DNA from 4 places in the Janthinobacterium longum genome. Region 3 is predicted to be linked to each of the others. Evidence: predicted binding sites of a transcription regulator. Region 3 holds the regulator's gene; each other region holds the start of a gene.
The links. Region 3 encodes sigma-54, which starts transcription at its own class of promoters, with help from an activator protein. Its sites were predicted from a motif close to TGGCANGNAANCTGCTTT; they were not measured.
Positions count from the first base shown of each region.

Region 1: pepA (flocculation-associated PEP-CTERM protein PepA) is a predicted target of sigma-54. The motif match lies at 1,844-1,861, and genes of this name have one in related genera.
Region 2: ACQ4WM_RS17525 (TorF family putative porin) is a predicted target of sigma-54. The motif match lies at 2,060-2,077, and genes of this name have one in related genera.
Region 4: ACQ4WM_RS00120 (circularly permuted type 2 ATP-grasp protein) is a predicted target of sigma-54. The motif match lies at 1,782-1,799, and genes of this name have one in related genera.

Region 1 covers NZ_JBNYXQ010000001.1:773,439-777,423, forward strand. Annotated here, with positions in the region: gene ACQ4WM_RS03510 (acyl-CoA thioesterase) at 65-523, opposite strand; gene ACQ4WM_RS03515 (hypothetical protein) at 607-975, opposite strand; gene ACQ4WM_RS03520 (hypothetical protein) at 1,105-1,242, opposite strand; gene ACQ4WM_RS03525 (hypothetical protein) at 1,419-1,589, opposite strand; gene pepA (flocculation-associated PEP-CTERM protein PepA) at 1,937-2,761, shown strand; gene ACQ4WM_RS03535 (nitroreductase family protein) at 3,129-3,985, opposite strand, start outside.
Region 2 covers NZ_JBNYXQ010000007.1:1,733-5,717, reverse strand. Annotated here, with positions in the region: gene amt (ammonium transporter) at 1-850, opposite strand, end outside; gene ACQ4WM_RS17530 (P-II family nitrogen regulator) at 862-1,200, opposite strand; gene ACQ4WM_RS17525 (TorF family putative porin) at 1,212-1,979, opposite strand; gene ACQ4WM_RS17520 (accessory factor UbiK family protein) at 2,248-2,517, shown strand; gene ACQ4WM_RS17515 (YifB family Mg chelatase-like AAA ATPase) at 2,609-3,985, shown strand, end outside.
Region 3 covers NZ_JBNYXQ010000002.1:382,832-386,816, reverse strand. Annotated here, with positions in the region: gene hprK (HPr(Ser) kinase/phosphatase) at 1-32, shown strand, start outside; gene rapZ (RNase adapter RapZ) at 196-1,059, shown strand; gene hpf (ribosome hibernation-promoting factor, HPF/YfiA family) at 1,141-1,500, opposite strand; gene ACQ4WM_RS09995 (RNA polymerase factor sigma-54) at 1,569-3,047, opposite strand; gene lptB (LPS export ABC transporter ATP-binding protein) at 3,052-3,810, opposite strand; gene lptA (lipopolysaccharide transport periplasmic protein LptA) at 3,810-3,985, opposite strand, start outside.
Region 4 covers NZ_JBNYXQ010000001.1:19,251-23,235, forward strand. Annotated here, with positions in the region: gene ACQ4WM_RS00110 (TonB-dependent receptor) at 1-745, shown strand, start outside; gene ACQ4WM_RS00115 (hypothetical protein) at 895-1,635, shown strand; gene ACQ4WM_RS00120 (circularly permuted type 2 ATP-grasp protein) at 1,850-3,292, shown strand; gene ACQ4WM_RS00125 (alpha-E domain-containing protein) at 3,292-3,985, shown strand, end outside.

The sequences.
Region 1 (3,985 bases), on a different contig from region 3:
GTTAGCGAGCAGTAAAAACGGCCACCAGATCGCTCTGGTGGCCGTTTTTTATTGTGCGGCAAAATTATTTCTTGGACACTTTCTGGCGCGACAGCTTGCGCAGCTTGGCCTGCTCGAAACGCACCTTTTGCTCATCCGTCTCCAGCACCAGAGGCGGCACCGCCACCGGCTTGCGGTTGGCGTCAACCGCCACCATGGTGAAATAGCAGCTGTTGGCATGGCGCACCAGGCGCTGCTGTATGTTTTCCGTGACCACCCGTATGCCTACTTCCATCGACGTGGTGCCGGTGTAATTGATCGACGCCAGGAACGTTACCAGTTCGCCCACGTGGATAGGTTGCAGGAACATCACCTGGTCGACCGACAGGGTCACCACGTAGCTGCCCGAATAGCGGCTGGCGCAGGCATAGGCGACGCTGTCGAGGTACTTCAAAATGGTGCCGCCGTGTACGTTGCCTGAAAAGTTGGCCATATCGGGCGTCATCAGGACCGTCATCGTCAGTTCGTGGGCCGACCAGTTCATCGCGCTGTCCAAAGTGTTCTCCAGGAGGGAAAGGTAAAAGTGATGGGGAATTGAAAACCGGCCTCAAGGGCCGGTGGCAGGCCTTACAGGGCCAGCGTATCGATGTCCGCCAGCGACTCGCGGCCCTTGTCGGAAATATCGTGCCCCTCGCCATCGGTGCGCGCCACGATATGGGCTTTCTTGCCGAGGAAGTAGGCTACCTCGGTGTCAAGCTTGGCCAGCGGATCGGCGGCGACGGCGCGCAATCCCATAATGCAGCGACGCAGGAACAGCAGCTCTTGCGCTTTATCGGTGATGGACAGACGGCCATCCCGGGCATAGCTGAGCAGCTTCAGGCCGGACAGGCGCTTGGCATTGCGGGCAACGCAAGCGCTCGGGCGCTCGGTCTTGATGCCGCGTGCAACCTGCTCCAGCGCGTCATATTCATCGGTTGTTAATTTCTCGTTCTTCATTGCTTTTCCATAAAAGGCCAGGTGTTCGGCCCCCATGGTACGCGCCCTGCTGCGCATCGGCAACAGGCAAGGTGATTCAGTGGCCGGGCGCAGCGCGCCCAGCCCGCTGAAATGGCGTCAGACCCTGGCTTATTTGATGCTGCGCAAGAGCAGCCAGGCCAGGCCGCAACCGGCCACGGCACCCGTCAGTGCCAGCGCCAGCAAGCTTTTGCTGTCGAGCACAGGGCGGCGGCCCAGGTAAATTTTGTTATGCAGCGAATTACCCATGATGGTCTCCTGTAGCAGATTTTGTGTGGTGTCTCATTATAAGAACAGAATCGTGACGCCCGCGTGACACACGGCAGTTCGCCGCTGCTTTGTGTGTGCCAGCGCCCGCTTTGTGCGATCTCTGTTGTTTTATTGGCGTGGCGTGACGCCCGTGCCACGCCACGCCTGGCCCGCCATCAGTGCATCTTGACCGGCGGCTGCGGTGGGGTCGGTTCTTCGATCGGTACCGGCTCGATGTCGGGCATTTTTTCCGGTGGCGGCGTCACCGGATCGCCCTCGGGCGGAACATGGTCGGGCTCCGGGGTGCTGTGGGCGTGCAAATCGGGTTTGCTGTTCAGTGCATTCATGGCATTCCTCCTTGAGTGCCACTGTAACGCATGCCAAAAAATACTGTCGCGCAAAGCGGCGCGGGAACCCATTCGCATCCAGACGCTTCAACCCTGAATGCTGGCAAAAGGAGTGCGACGGTCTGACCAGGCCAGATCAACTGTCAGCGGCACGAACCGGTGAAGACAGGGCAAAACGTCGATTTTTTTTACACCAGCGCGAAAGACAATAAATTTATTTGCATAAGCTATTGAATTTAAATATAAATATTTTATGGTACGGATTTTGCTGAAACGAGGTATGAGGTTATCTGAGGCAGCCGCAGCAGTGACCTGGTCCGATCAACCATTACGTTTAAGGAAATGCCATGAAACCGCTGTCCTCATTTCTGCGTCTCGCTCTCTCCGTGGCCGCCATCGGCGCCGCGCTGGCTAGCGCTCCGGCGCTCGCTGGTCCTTTGTTTACCGTCGATGAAGGTTCTGTCCCCGGTAGCGTACCCAACATTGTGGTGGCCGACCGCCTCAGCTTCGAATACCATGCGCGCGTTGAACAAACCATCGTTGGCGGTTTGGGAGGGGGGAACGATCCCTTCACTGAAGCAGGCTTTTTGACCAAGGCTGCTTTCGGCAGTCCCAGCAACGGCAGCATACCGTCGCAACTGAACGCCCTCAATGGCTATGGCATCTATGGTCTGTTCAACATTACCGGCCAGGCGGATACGTTAGGTGCCGGTATCTTCGCTAACTTTCAGACCCTGACCATGACGCTGTACATCGATCCCGGCCAGAACACGCAGCTATCGATTACCGACGTAGCAGGCTCGCCAGTGAATGTGGGTGGCGTCTCGGCGGATGACTATGCGATCGTGACTTATACCCTGAGTGTAGGCGAAGCACACATTTTCGACGGTCTGGCCCAAGGCGACTTCAAGGCCATGCTCAACGCCACGCTGACGCCGCAAGGACAGTCGTTTTTTGTCAACCCTGACCCGTTTTTCGCGTTTGAATCCCTCAGCGGCAATACGAATAGCTTCCTCGGCGGCAGCCTGACCAACAGTTTCGTGGCGATGGCCGACGGCGGCGGTCTGGAATTGTTTCAGGCAGCAGCTGTACCTGAGCCAGGCACGATCGCTTTGCTCGGTATCGGCCTGCTTGGTATGGCCATGACCTCTTACCGTCAGAAAAGAGGCTAGCGCCAAGCTAGCCACGCCTGTCTTCCAGTTTAAAACCGTTGATGCCCTCAGGTTTCTTTGGTGCGCCCACATTCCCTGCGGGCGCACATCGCGCCGCAAGCGAACTACAACAAACTCAGTGAAACGCTACTGCGTAGTTTAACTGACTGCGAGAAGGTCGCGCAGATCGTAAATCATGATGAGCGGAGGAACACGAATCGCTTGGCCTTACGTTTCATGACCTGGAAATTTGACCAACGGCCTGGCCCAAGCTTCGGTTCAACGCTATCTGAAATCATCAGGCCACATCCTGCTACCAATCAGTGTGCCGACACCCCAGGCCAGCTACATGAAGCGACGATCCCCTTTCCTCCGATTTCACGCATGACTATCCTGCGGGCGGCGCCAAGATCAACTCTGCCAGCGGGCGCCGCATCGATCGCGCATGGGCGCTCTTCCCTGCGCCTATGCGCCCCAGGAAAACGGCCTGCTCGCCGGCCTGCGAACCCAGCAGCGCATGATATTGCCCGGCCAGCTCCCGCGCCAGGTCAAGCATTCCGTCGGCGCCCGAAAAGACACGTCCTTCGCGCACGTAGCGGGCAAAGATCACGGGCGTCAATTCCGGCTGCAATTGCAAACCCAGCTGCGTGGCCGTCAGCCAAAAGCGCTGCATGGCGCGTCCGGCCGCCACGTAATCGTCGATACTGTTAGGCTGCGTGTCGGCCACCAGCACGAAGTGGGCAGCGCAATACAAGCCGGGGAGCAAATCCATCTGCAGCCGCGGCGCCAGTGTGCCGCCCATCCAGGTATTGAAGAAATTGACCCGGCGCCAACTTTGCATGATCCAGCGCATCAGCTTGGCAGTCACGGGATCTACCCCCAGCGCCTGATCCGGCATACGGTCTTCGCTGAAACGGGCACCCCATTCGATCACATTGCGATGCACCAGATGCGCCTCGGGCATGGTCAGGCGCAATTCTGCGTTGTTGAACATCAGGCGCGCGCTAGCCAGCCGCGACTTGAAGCCTTCCAGCCACGTCACGCGGTAGCCGGGTGGCAGGCAGTCCTCCAGCACCGCCTTTTCGCTGGCGCGCAACTGCCGCGTGCTGAGACGGCGCCGCTGTACGCTGCGCTGGCGGATGAAGGCGGCCAGAGGGTCAGGCTCCAGCCCTTGCTGATCGATAAAGTCTACCTCAAACGTGGGCAAGGTATCAGGCATGCCCAGGCGGCGCCGCGCTTGCATGC
Region 2 (3,985 bases), on a different contig from region 3:
TTGCGCCAACCAGGCCAGCAACGGCGGCGTTGATGTGCACCACGGTGCCGCCGGCGAAGTCCAGCGCGCCTTTTTGATAGATCCAGCCAGCCTTGGCGGCTTCAACTGCCACCGAAGCGGCGTCGGTGATCATGTCGGGACCAGTCCAGAACCACACCATGTGGGCTGCTGGCAGGTAGGCAAAGGTGAACCACAGAACCACGAAGGCCAGCACGGCGGAAAACTTGGCGCGCTCGGCAAAGGCGCCGACGATCAGTGCGCAGGTAATCGCGGCAAACGTGCCCTGAAAGGCGACGAACACAAATTCAGGAATCACCACGCCCTTGGTAAAGGTGGCGGCAACGGCGAAGGTGCCGGTGGCAGGATTCCAGATACCGTTCAGGAAGGAGCGCCCGAAGGTGCCGAAGAACGCGTTGCCTTCGGTAAAGGCCAGCGAGTAGCCGTAGATGCACCACAGCACGATCACCAGCGCAAACACCACGAACACCTGCATCAGGATCGACAGCATGTTCTTGGAACGCACCAGGCCGCCGTAGAACAGGGCCAGGCCGGGTATCGTCATCAGAATCACCAGGATGGCGCAGACCATCATGAAACCGGTGTCGCCTTTATTGGGAACCGGTGCGGCGACGGGCGCGGCAGCGGGTGCCGGGGCAACAGCTCCGGCGGCGGCCGGCACAGGTGCCGCTGCGGGCACGGCCAATGGCGCCACCTCCGGTGTCGCCACGGCGGCGGTGGTGGCAGCCACCGGTTCGGTTTTTGCAGGTGCATCGGCAAAGCTTGGCGCAGAGACGCCAAAGGCAAACAGACAGGCTACCCCAGCTAACAATTTTGTTATATTTTTACGCATCAATATTCCCCTTAGAGCGCTTCGTTGCCGGTTTCACCGGTACGGATGCGGATGACTTGTTCCAGAGTGGTGACAAAAATCTTGCCGTCGCCGATCTTGCCGGTGCGCGCGGCGCCTTCGATCGCTTCGATGGCCTGGTCGACGATGGCGTCATCAACCGCTGCTTCGATCTTGGTTTTTGGCAGGAAGTCGACCACATACTCAGCGCCACGATACAGTTCCGTGTGGCCTTTCTGACGGCCGAAACCCTTCACTTCCGTGACAGTAATGCCTTGTACATTAATAGCCGACAAGGCCTCACGCACCTCGTCCAGCTTGAAGGGCTTGATGATCGCGGTAATCATTTTCATGGCAATCTCGCTTAAAAAGTTTTGGAAACAGACAACACCACGCCGGTTTTGGCCAGGTTCTTGCCATTCGGCGCGAACGAGTCGATATTCGCCTTGACGGCTGCCAGCGAGACGGTAGCCACGCCGTAGTCTTTCGTGACGCCAATCTTGAAATCGTTGTAGCTGAGGGAATCGTTGTGCTCGACCTTCTGGCGACCTGCATGCAGATTCAACATGTAGCCGTCATGCACCTCGACGTTCGCGCCGACGTCGAGGTAGCCGCTGTTCTTGCTGTCAGCCACGCCAAACAGATTGGTGGTCGAGTGCGAGTATTTGATGTAGACAGGGCCATAGCCAACCTGACCATAGAGTTCAAACGTATTGGCGTTGGTGGAGAGGCCATTGGACGGATAAAAATAATACAGGCCGCCTACGTCGTAGGTGAAATCGCCGGTGATAGTACCGCGTTTGCCGCCATAAACATCCCATTCAAAATTGGTGTCACCGCCACCATCCTTGATCCACTTGATGCTCGACAGCCACGTGCCGAGGTACAAGCCGGTCGGATTGTTGGTGTAGTCGGCGCCGCCGCTGATGGCCGGTTTCAACCGCGTTTGCGACACGCCACGATAGCGGTAGTCGGTGGTCAGGCCCACGTTGTACGCCACCACATTGTCAGGTACTGCCTCCGCTGCGGCTGGTGCTGCGGCCGCTTCTTGGGCCATGGCAGTGCCACACATGGCGGACATCGCAAATGCCAGCGTAGCTGCTACAGTCATGCTCTTGGACAGATTCTTCATGGCGATTCCCTTTTATTGAACTTTTAAAGCGGTTGAGGTTTAAAATCTGGTCTGGCGATCACAAAGCGTCTATTAACTCATTAGCAGAATGCGTGCCAGCTTCATTGCCACCTTGACAGCTGCATTTCCGTCCATACATACGCTACAAGCCCCTCGAAGTGCGGAACCTGGTTGAGGGATCTTGTTGAAGTTTTCACTTTCGCACCACATTAAAGCTGACGTGCACCGTAATGGTGCGATGCACTTGCAGCACCACTAAGGACATACCATGGACATGAATACTTTCTTTAACGATTTGCAGGGCAAGATCCACCAGGCCATCGAAAATTCGCCAGCCAAGGATATCGAGAAGAATGTGAAGTCGATGATGACCCAGGGCTTCGCCCGCCTGGACCTGGTCACGCGCGAGGAGTTCGATATCCAGACGCAAGTGCTGGCCAAGACGCGCGCCAAGCTCGATGCGCTGGAACTGCGCGTGATCGAACTGGAAGCACGCCTGAACGACAGCAAAACCGTGGACATCGGCAAACCGCTGTAAAGCAACACAACAGTACTGGCGAAGATCAAGCGTCCTGCCAGGAACAAGGGCTAGACTGGCCCTGCCCGCGCCAGCGGAGCAGGGAGATGCCATGAGCCTGGCAGTATTAAAAAGTCGCGCCCTGGCCGGCATGGAGGCGCCCGAGGTCAACGTCGAGGTGCACCTTGCCAACGGCTTGCCCTCGTTTACCATCGTCGGCCTGCCCGATACCGAGGTCAAGGAGTCGCGCGACCGCGTGCGCGCGGCGCTGCAAAATTGCGGTTTCGATATGCCGGCCCGGCGCATCACGGCCAACCTGGCGCCAGCGGACCTGCCGAAGGAATCTGGGCGCTTCGACCTGCCGATTGCACTGGGCATCCTGGCCGCCTCGGGCCAACTGCCCGCCGAACAATTACATGCATATGAATTTGCCGGCGAGCTGTCGCTGTCGGGACAGTTGCGTCCCATCCGTGGCGCACTGGCGATGACGTTTGCCATGCAACGCAGCAAGAATGGCGCGCCGCGCGCGTTCATTTTGCCGCACGCCAATGCCGACGAGGCGGCGCTGGTCCCGAACGCCAGCATTTATCCAGCCCATACCCTGCTTGAAGTGTGTGCCCATTTCGCCGCGCGCGATCAGTGTACCGCCCTGCAGCGGCACCAGCCGGCCTTGCTGGCGGCGCATTTTTCCTATTCCGACTTTGCCGAAGTACAAGGCCAGCACCATGCGCGGCGAGCACTGGAGGTAGCGGCCGCAGGAGGCCACAGCCTGCTCATGGTGGGCCCGCCCGGCGCCGGCAAGACCATGCTGGCCAGCCGCTTTCCCGGCATTCTGCCACCGATGAGCGATGAAGAAGCACTGGAAGCGGCGGCCGTGCATTCGCTGAGCGGCAGCTTCAAGGTGGAAAACTGGAAACGTCGGCCGTATCGCGCACCGCACCAGACGGCCTCCGGCGTGGCCCTGGTCGGTGGCGGCAATGTACCGCGCCCCGGTGAAATTTCGCTGGCACATTGCGGTGTGCTGTTTCTCGATGAAATCGCCGAATTCGACCGCCGGGTACTCGATGTGCTACGCCAGCCGATGGAGTCCGGCGTCATCAGCATTTCGCGTGCCGCGCGCCAGGCCGAGTTTCCAGCCCGTTTTCAATTGATCGCCGCCATGAATCCTTGTCCCTGCGGTTATCTGGGCCATGCCTCCGGGCGCTGCCGCTGCACGCCGGACGCCGTGCTGCGCTACCATGGCCGGCTGTCGGGTCCGCTACTCGATCGCATCGATTTGCAAATCGAAGTGCCGGCCATGGCGCCGGCAATGCTGGGCGCCAAAGCAGTCGCCGGCGAAAGCACGGCGGCGATCGCCGCGCGCGTGGCAGCCGCGTTTGCGTTGCAGCTGGCGCGCCAGGGCAAAGCCAACCATCAACTGGACAACCACGAAATTGCGCTGCATTGCCAGCTCGACGCATCTGGCGAACAATTGCTGCATGGCGCCATG
Region 3 (3,985 bases):
AGCGTCAGAGATTGGCAATGAGTGGCGATTAAGGCCGGGGTCAGACCCCCGCAGCCGTCAGCTCAAGCCTCTGACTTAGCGGCATTGAGGGTCTGACCCCAGCTTTGTCCAATCAACACCACACAATCAATTGCAATAATTTGTAAATGAAATTGCCACGGAGCGTAGCTGCGGCCTTTATTGTATGATTGCCGCATGCATATCGTCCTTATTACCGGTATATCCGGCTCCGGCAAATCCGTGGCACTCAATGTGCTGGAAGACTCCGGTTATTACTGCGTTGACAACCTGCCGCCGGCCTTGCTGCCGAGTTTGGTGCGAACCTTGCTGGAGGAGGGCACGGACCGCCTGGGCGTGGCCGTCGATGCGCGCAGCGCCGAGTCGTTGGCCAGTCTGCCGGACAATGTGGCGCTGCTGCGCGACCAGGGGCATGACGTCAAGGTCATGTTCCTGACGGCAAATACACACTCGCTGGTGGCGCGTTTTTCGGAAACCCGGCGCAGCCATCCGCTGTCGCATGAATTGCGGCCCCATCACAATCCCGCCAGCCGCCGCACGCTGATCGAATGCATCTCGGAAGAGCGCGAACGGCTGTCGGCAATCCAGCAACTGGGCCATGTGATCGATACGTCGGAACTGAGCGCCAACAAACTGCGTGCCTGGGTCAAGGATATCGTCGCCTCCGAGCGCGCACCGCTGACTCTGTTCTTCGAGTCGTTCGCTTTCAAGCTGGGCGTGCCGCTGGACGCCGATTTCGTGTTTGACGTGCGGGCCCTGCCCAATCCGTATTACGACCTGGCGCTGCGGCCGCTCGATGGCCGCGACGCGCCCGTGATCGCTTTTCTGGACGCCCAGCCCAGCGCGCTGGAATTGTTTGCCGATATCCGCAATTTCGTGGAAAAGTGGCTGCCATCGTTCAAGTCCGACAACCGCAGTTATCTGACGGTGGCGCTCGGCTGCACGGGTGGGCAACACCGTTCGGTGTATATGGCGGAACACCTGGCGCAGTATTTTGCCGACCGCGAACGGGTCGTGCTGCGCCACCGCGAGCGTCACTGAGGCGGAAAAACGGACGCAAAAAAGGGCGCGATGATAAAACAGCGCGCCCTTAGTTGATCACAACAATCTGGAGCGGCAGGCCTAGACGGCGGCGGCTTCTTCAGCAGTGTTGTCTGGCAGATGCTTGATCGCCTCTTTACCGTGCTCTTGCACTTTGGTTTTGTACTTCATCACTTGCCGGTCGAGCTTGTCGATCAGGCTGTCAATTGCGGCATACAGGTCATGCGCCAGGCTTTCCACGTAGACGGTCTTGCCGCTCAGTCGCAGATTCACTTCGGCCTTCTGGCGTTTTTCTTTCTCTTTGAGGTTGTCGACGGTCAGAATCACGGCAATATCGATAACGTGATCGAAATGGCGTTTCACGCGCTCCAGTTTGGTTTGTACGTATTCACGGATGGCTGGTGTCACTTCGAGATGATGTCCGCTGATGGTGAGATTCATACACACTCCTAAAGATGATCGGGTTCGTGCGGTGTCCATCGATCCGGCCCGCAGAGGAACCGAAAAAACTACAAAGACTTACGCAGACTCACTGGCGGAATTTTCAACGCTTCCCGGTATTTGGCAACAGTACGTCGCGCAATTACCATGCCTTGTTCCCCCAGCATGTCCGCAATCTTACTGTCGGATAAAGGATTTTTAGGGTTCTCTGCTCCTGTCAATTGCACGATCAAGGCCCGTATCGCCGTCGATGACGCCTCCCCTCCTGCTTCGGTGGCGACGTGGCTGCCAAAGAAATACTTCAACTCAAACATTCCATGCGGGGTCAGCATGTACTTTTGGGTTGTTACGCGCGAGATAGTACTCTCGTGTAAACCCAGTGTATCAGCTATTTCGCGAAGCACAAGTGGCCGCATGGCAACTGCGCCGTGCGAGAAAAAATCCTTTTGCCGTTCCACTATCGCCTGCGCCACGCGCAGGATGGTGTCGAAACGCTGGCGCATGTTCTTGATCAGCCATTTGGCTTCCTGCAGCTGTGCGCCCATGCCGCCTTCGCCCTTGCCCTGCTTGAGCAGATTGGCATACATGGCGTTCACGCGCAGGCGCGGCATCACGTCATTGTTCAGCGAAACCTGCCAGCCGTTGCGGGCGCGCTTGACCACCACATCGGGTACCACGTAGTCGGACACATCCGAAGCGAACACGGCGCCCGGGTGCGGGTTGCACAAGCGAATCACGGTCTGCGCCTCGCGCAGGTCTTCGTCATCGCAGTCGAGGGCTTTCTTGAGCTTGTTGAAGTCGCGCTGGGCAAACCAGGCCAGGTGTTTTTCAACGATGGTCAGGGCCATGCGGCGCGTCACCAGCGCCACCTGCGGCAAGCGTTTGATCTGCAGCGCCAGGCATTCGGACGCGTTGCGCGCGCCGACGCCGGGCGGATCGAAACTTTGCAGCAGCGCCAGCGCCGTGCGCAGTTCGTCGGCATCGACTTCCAGCTCTTCCGGCAGGCGCGCCAGGATATCGTCGAGCGGCTCTTCCAGGTAGCCGTTGTCGTCAAGCGCATCAATGATCAATTCCACCAGTGCACGGTCGCGCAGTTCCAGTACCGTCACGCGCATCTGCTCCATCAGGTGCTCGCGCAAGGTGCAGTGATGGGCCTCCAGTTGCGGACGAGAATCCTCGTCATCGGGCGCCTTGCCGCGGCTGGCCTCGTTCCAGTCGCTGTCGCCGCCCTCTGGCGCGGCCGTGCTCTCGCCGCCATCGCCATCGAACGTTTCCGCTTCTGCCGCCGGTGCAGGCGCTTCCTGGCCCGGTGGCGCAGGCGGCGCTTCAGCGGGCGCCGCCGTCGAACTCAGGGCACCGTCGGACAACAGGCGCAGCGAGCGGTCGAGCGGATCGTCCAGCCGTTCCAGCAAGGGATTATCGGTCAGCAACTGCTCCAGCTCCTGGTGCAATTCCAGCGTGGACAGTTGCAGCAGACGTATCGATTGCTGTAATTGCGGCGTCAGTGCCAGGTGCTGCGAGGTGCGCAGCTGCAGTGATTGTTTCATTGGCTTACATGCGGAAGTGTTCGCCCAGATACACGCGGCGTACCGACTCGTTGGCGATGATGTCGTCGGGCCGCCCCGACGCCAGTACCGAACCCTGATTGATGATATAGGCGCGGTCGCAGATGCCCAGCGTTTCGCGCACATTATGGTCGGTGATCAGCACGCCGATATTGCGTTCCTTCAAAAACCGCACAATGCGCTGGATCTCGATCACGGCAATCGGATCGACGCCGGCGAACGGCTCGTCGAGCAGCACGAAACGCGGGTCGGTAGCCAGCGCGCGGGCGATTTCCACGCGGCGGCGCTCGCCGCCCGACAGCGACAAGGCCTGGTTTTCGCGCAGCTTTTCAATTTGCAGGTCGGCCAGCAATTTGTCGAGGCGTTCCTCGATTTCGGGCTTTTTAAGCGGGCGGCCGTCGACCGTCTGGATTTCCAGCACGGCGCGGATATTGTCTTCCACCGTCAGCTTGCGAAACACCGATGCTTCCTGCGGCAGGTAGGACAGGCCCATCTGTGCGCGGCGGTGGATCGGCAGGCTGGAGATATCGACACCGCTGATATCGATGGTGCCGCCATCGGACGGCACCAGGCCCACGATCATGTAGAACGAGGTGGTCTTGCCGGCGCCGTTCGGGCCCAGCAGGCCCACCACTTCGCCGCACTCGACTTGCAGCGATACATCATGCACCACCTGCCGCTTGCCATAGGTTTTCTGCAGTCCCCGCACGATCAGGGTGCTGCCGCAACGTTCATTCTTGTCCATTATTTCTTCCCTGGCGTGGGCGCGGCCGGTGCTTGGTCTGCCGCCGGCTTGTTCTTCGGCTGTATCACCATGCGCACGCTGCCGGCGCCAGGTGTGCTGGTGCCGCTGTCGCTGTTTTCCATATTGAACAACTCATTGCGGCTGTCATACGAAATGAAGGCGCCATTGGCCACAT
Region 4 (3,985 bases), on a different contig from region 3:
CGCCACCACGCCGGTCGCCGGCCTGGTGTACAAGGCCAACCAGAATGTGTCGCTGTACGCCAACTATATCGAAGCGCTGGTCAAGGGCCCGGTTGCCAGCGGCACCTATGGCGCCAACCTGGCGCCGGTGACCAACCTGGGTGAAGTATTTGCCCCGTACAAGTCGAAGCAAAAGGAAATCGGCGTCAAGTATGACGGCGGCAAGCTGGGCATGAGCGCAGCCCTGTTTTCCACCAACAAACCTCAGGGCGCCATCGTCGGTACCCGTGCCACGCTCGATGGCGAACAACGCAACCAGGGCGTGGAGCTGTCGATCTTCGGCACGCCGATGAGCGGTGTACGCCTGCTCGGCGGCCTGACCTGGTTGGACACCGACCAGCGCAAGACTGACGTGGCGGCCAACCAGGGCAAGCAGGCTATCGGCGCGCCGGAAACCCAGGTCAGCCTGGGCGGCGAATGGGACGTGCCGGGTGCGCCAGGCCTGAGCCTGAACGCGCGCACCGTCTATACGTCGAGCCAATATGCGGACCTGGCCAATACCAGGCAATTGCCGTCGTGGACCCGCGTGGACGTCGGTGCGCGTTACCTGACGCAAGTGGCCGGCCGCGACGTGACCCTGCGCGCCCGCGTCGACAACGTTACCGACCGCAACTACTGGGCCTCGGCGGTGTCCTCGTTCGGCGCCGGCAGCCTGGTGCTCGCGTCGCCGCGCACCGTAGTTGTTTCCGCCACGGTCGCGTTCTGATCGGCAATAATGGGCGCATGACACTGCGCCCATTATTGTTGCTAACTTTGCTCTTATCCCTGCCTGCCGCCGCTCAAACGGCGGCGGCGTGTCCTTGGGCCGCCTGGAAAAGCGGTTTCCAGCGCAATCCCCGCGCGCAAGCCAGTTGCTTGCTGCGCTCCGTCAGGATGTATGCGCGCATCGGCCAGGCAAGCGCCCTGCCCGCTTTCCTTGATCGCCATGTCGGCGAAAAAGTCACTTTGGCGCGCAGCGACCTGCGCGCTTACCTGGCGCAACAGCAGATAGATGAAAGCGCGCTCGGTGGCGCGCTTGATGCACCGCTGTCGCGTGCGTCAGGCCGTCTGATCTCGCCCGTGGCGCGCTATTTTGTAATCCACGACACCAGCTATCCGAATTTCCTGTCTGAGCCGATTCCCGCCGCCATCGATACGCGCGACTGGGATTTCAATGATTTTTCATTGCGCAACCCGACCAAAGGCGCGGGGCCGAAAGGCCATGTGTATGTCAACCGGCTGGGCGAGTCAGTGGCCGTACATGGCTTTGACGTCGCCAATTTCGCCAGCAAGCTGGAAAAGGACAAGCCCTCGCTGACCGGTTTGTTCCTGCATGTGGAGCTGGTGCAGCCGCGCAAGTGCGACCCGGCGGGTGGGCGCGGCAATGACGGCGTGGCGCCCGATCCCGGCTTTACGCCGGCCCAGTACGAACGCCTGGCCCTGCTGTATATCGCCGCCAGCGTGCGCAAGGGGCAGTGGCTGATCCCCGCCTTTCATGCCGTGCTGGACACAGGCTACGCGAACGGCCACGATGACCCGCAAAACTTTTCGCTGGCCGCCTGGTCTGAAGCGATCGCCAGGTTGATCGAAAGCATCCAGCTGGCAGGCTCCCGATAAAGCGGCGCGCCCCGTGATGGCGTCATGGAGCCTGATTTTTCGCCTGCAGCATCCCCAATACCGACCGCCTTGCCACGCCCCACGCACCAATGCGGTGCAGCGCACACAGCGGCGCATTAAAATGTGTGTTTTTTCTTATTTCGATCTGGCATGCTTCGTGCTGAGGCTACTGCTGATGTAAGCTGACAACCAGGCTCTAGGGGGAAATAATAATATGGCGACTTTTTTTAATGAAATGATGGCGGATGCGTCGGGCACCGAAACCCAGGTGCGCGAACATTATCGTGAATTCCATCAATGGCTGGGGCAGCAATCGCCGGAGACCATCGAGCGCAAGCGTGCCGAGGCCGACCTGACGTTCCGCCGCGTGGGCATTACGTTCGCCGTATATGGCGACGATGCCGGCACGGAGCGCCTGATTCCGTTCGACACGATTCCCCGGATTATTCCCGCCGATGAATGGGCGCAGATGCAAACCGGGCTGGTGCAGCGGGTCAAGGCCCTGAACATGTTTATTCATGATATTTATCATGAGCAGAACATTATCAAGGCAGGCATCATGCCGGCTGAGCAGATCTACAAGAATGCGCAATACCGCCCTGAAATGCAGGGCATTTCCGTGGCTTCGGACATCTACGCGCATATCGCCGGCGTCGATATCGTGCGTGCCGGCCAGGGCGAATTTTATGTACTGGAAGACAATCTGCGCGTGCCGTCCGGCGTGTCCTATATGCTGGAAGACCGCAAGATGATGATGCGGCTGTTTCCGGAACTGTTCGCTCGCAACCGCGTGGCGCCGGTCGACCACTACCCGGACATGTTGCTCGACAACCTGCGCTCGGTCGCGCCGATGGGTGTCGATGACCCGACCGTGGTGGTGATGACGCCGGGCATGTACAACTCGGCGTACTTCGAACACGCGTTCCTGGCCCAGCAGATGGGCGTGGAACTGGTTGAAGGCAAGGATTTGTTCGTCAATGACAATCTGGTGTATATGCGCACCACGCGCGGGCCGAAACGGGTCGACGTGATCTATCGCCGCGTCGACGACGATTTCCTCGATCCGCTGGCCTTCCGCTCGGATTCCTCGCTGGGCGTGCCGGGCCTGCTGTCGGTCTACCGCGCCGGCCGCGTGACCCTGGCCAATGCCATCGGCACCGGCGTGGCCGACGACAAGTCGATCTACCCGTTCGTGCCCGACATGATCAAGTTTTACCTGTCGGAAGAGCCGATCCTGAACAACGTGCCGACCTACCAGTGCCGCAAGGCGTCCGACCTGTCGTATGTGCTGGCCAACCTGCCCAAGCTGGTAGTCAAGGAAGTGCATGGCGCCGGCGGCTACGGCATGCTGGTGGGGCCAGCTTCCACTACCGAGCAGATCGAAGATTTCCGCCAGCGCCTGTTGGCCAACCCGAGCGGCTATATTGCCCAGCCCACGCTGGCCCTGTCGGCCTGCCCCACGTACGTGGAATCTGGCATCGCGCCGCGCCATATCGATTTGCGCCCGTTCGTGTTGTCGGGCAAGACCATCTCTATGGTGCCGGGCGGGCTGACCCGCGTGGCGCTGGGAGAAGGCTCGCTGGTGGTCAATTCCTCGCAAGGGGGCGGCACCAAGGATACTTGGGTACTGGAAAAATCTTTCGTTGGAGACAAATAATGTTGAGCCGCACCGCCGATCACCTGTTCTGGATGGCCCGCTACACCGAACGCGCCGAAAATACGGCACGCATGCTCGACGTCAACATGCAGACCTCGATGCTGCCGCAATCGCAGGAAGACGCCGAGCAAGGCTGGCGCGCTACCCTGGGCATTTCCGAGCTGCAAACCGCCTATGATGCCAAGTACGGCAGCTTCCATACGCGCGACGTGCTGGACTTCATGGTGCGCGACCCGAACAACCCGTCGTCCATCATCGCCTGCCTGACGGGCGCGCGTGAAAACGCACGCGCCGTGCGCGGCACCCTGACCACCGAGGTGTGGGAAACCCAGAACGCCACCTGGCTCGACCTGCAGAAGCGCCTGAAAAGCAATCTGCTGGAAAACGACCCGAGCGCCTTTTTCGAGTGGGTCAAGTACCGCTCGCATCTGTCGCGCGGTGTGACCCTGGGCACCATGCTGAAAGACGAAGCCATCCATTTCATTCGCCTGGGCACCTTCCTGGAGCGCGCCGACAATACCGCGCGCATTCTGGACGTGAAGTTCCATGGCGCCAAGGACGCGTCGAAAGATATCGCCCAACGCGATTTCTATTACTGGGCGGCACTGCTGCGCTCGGTATCGGGCTTCGAGATCTACCGCAAGGTGTACCGCGACGTGATCACGCCGGACCGTGTGGCAGACCTGCTGATCC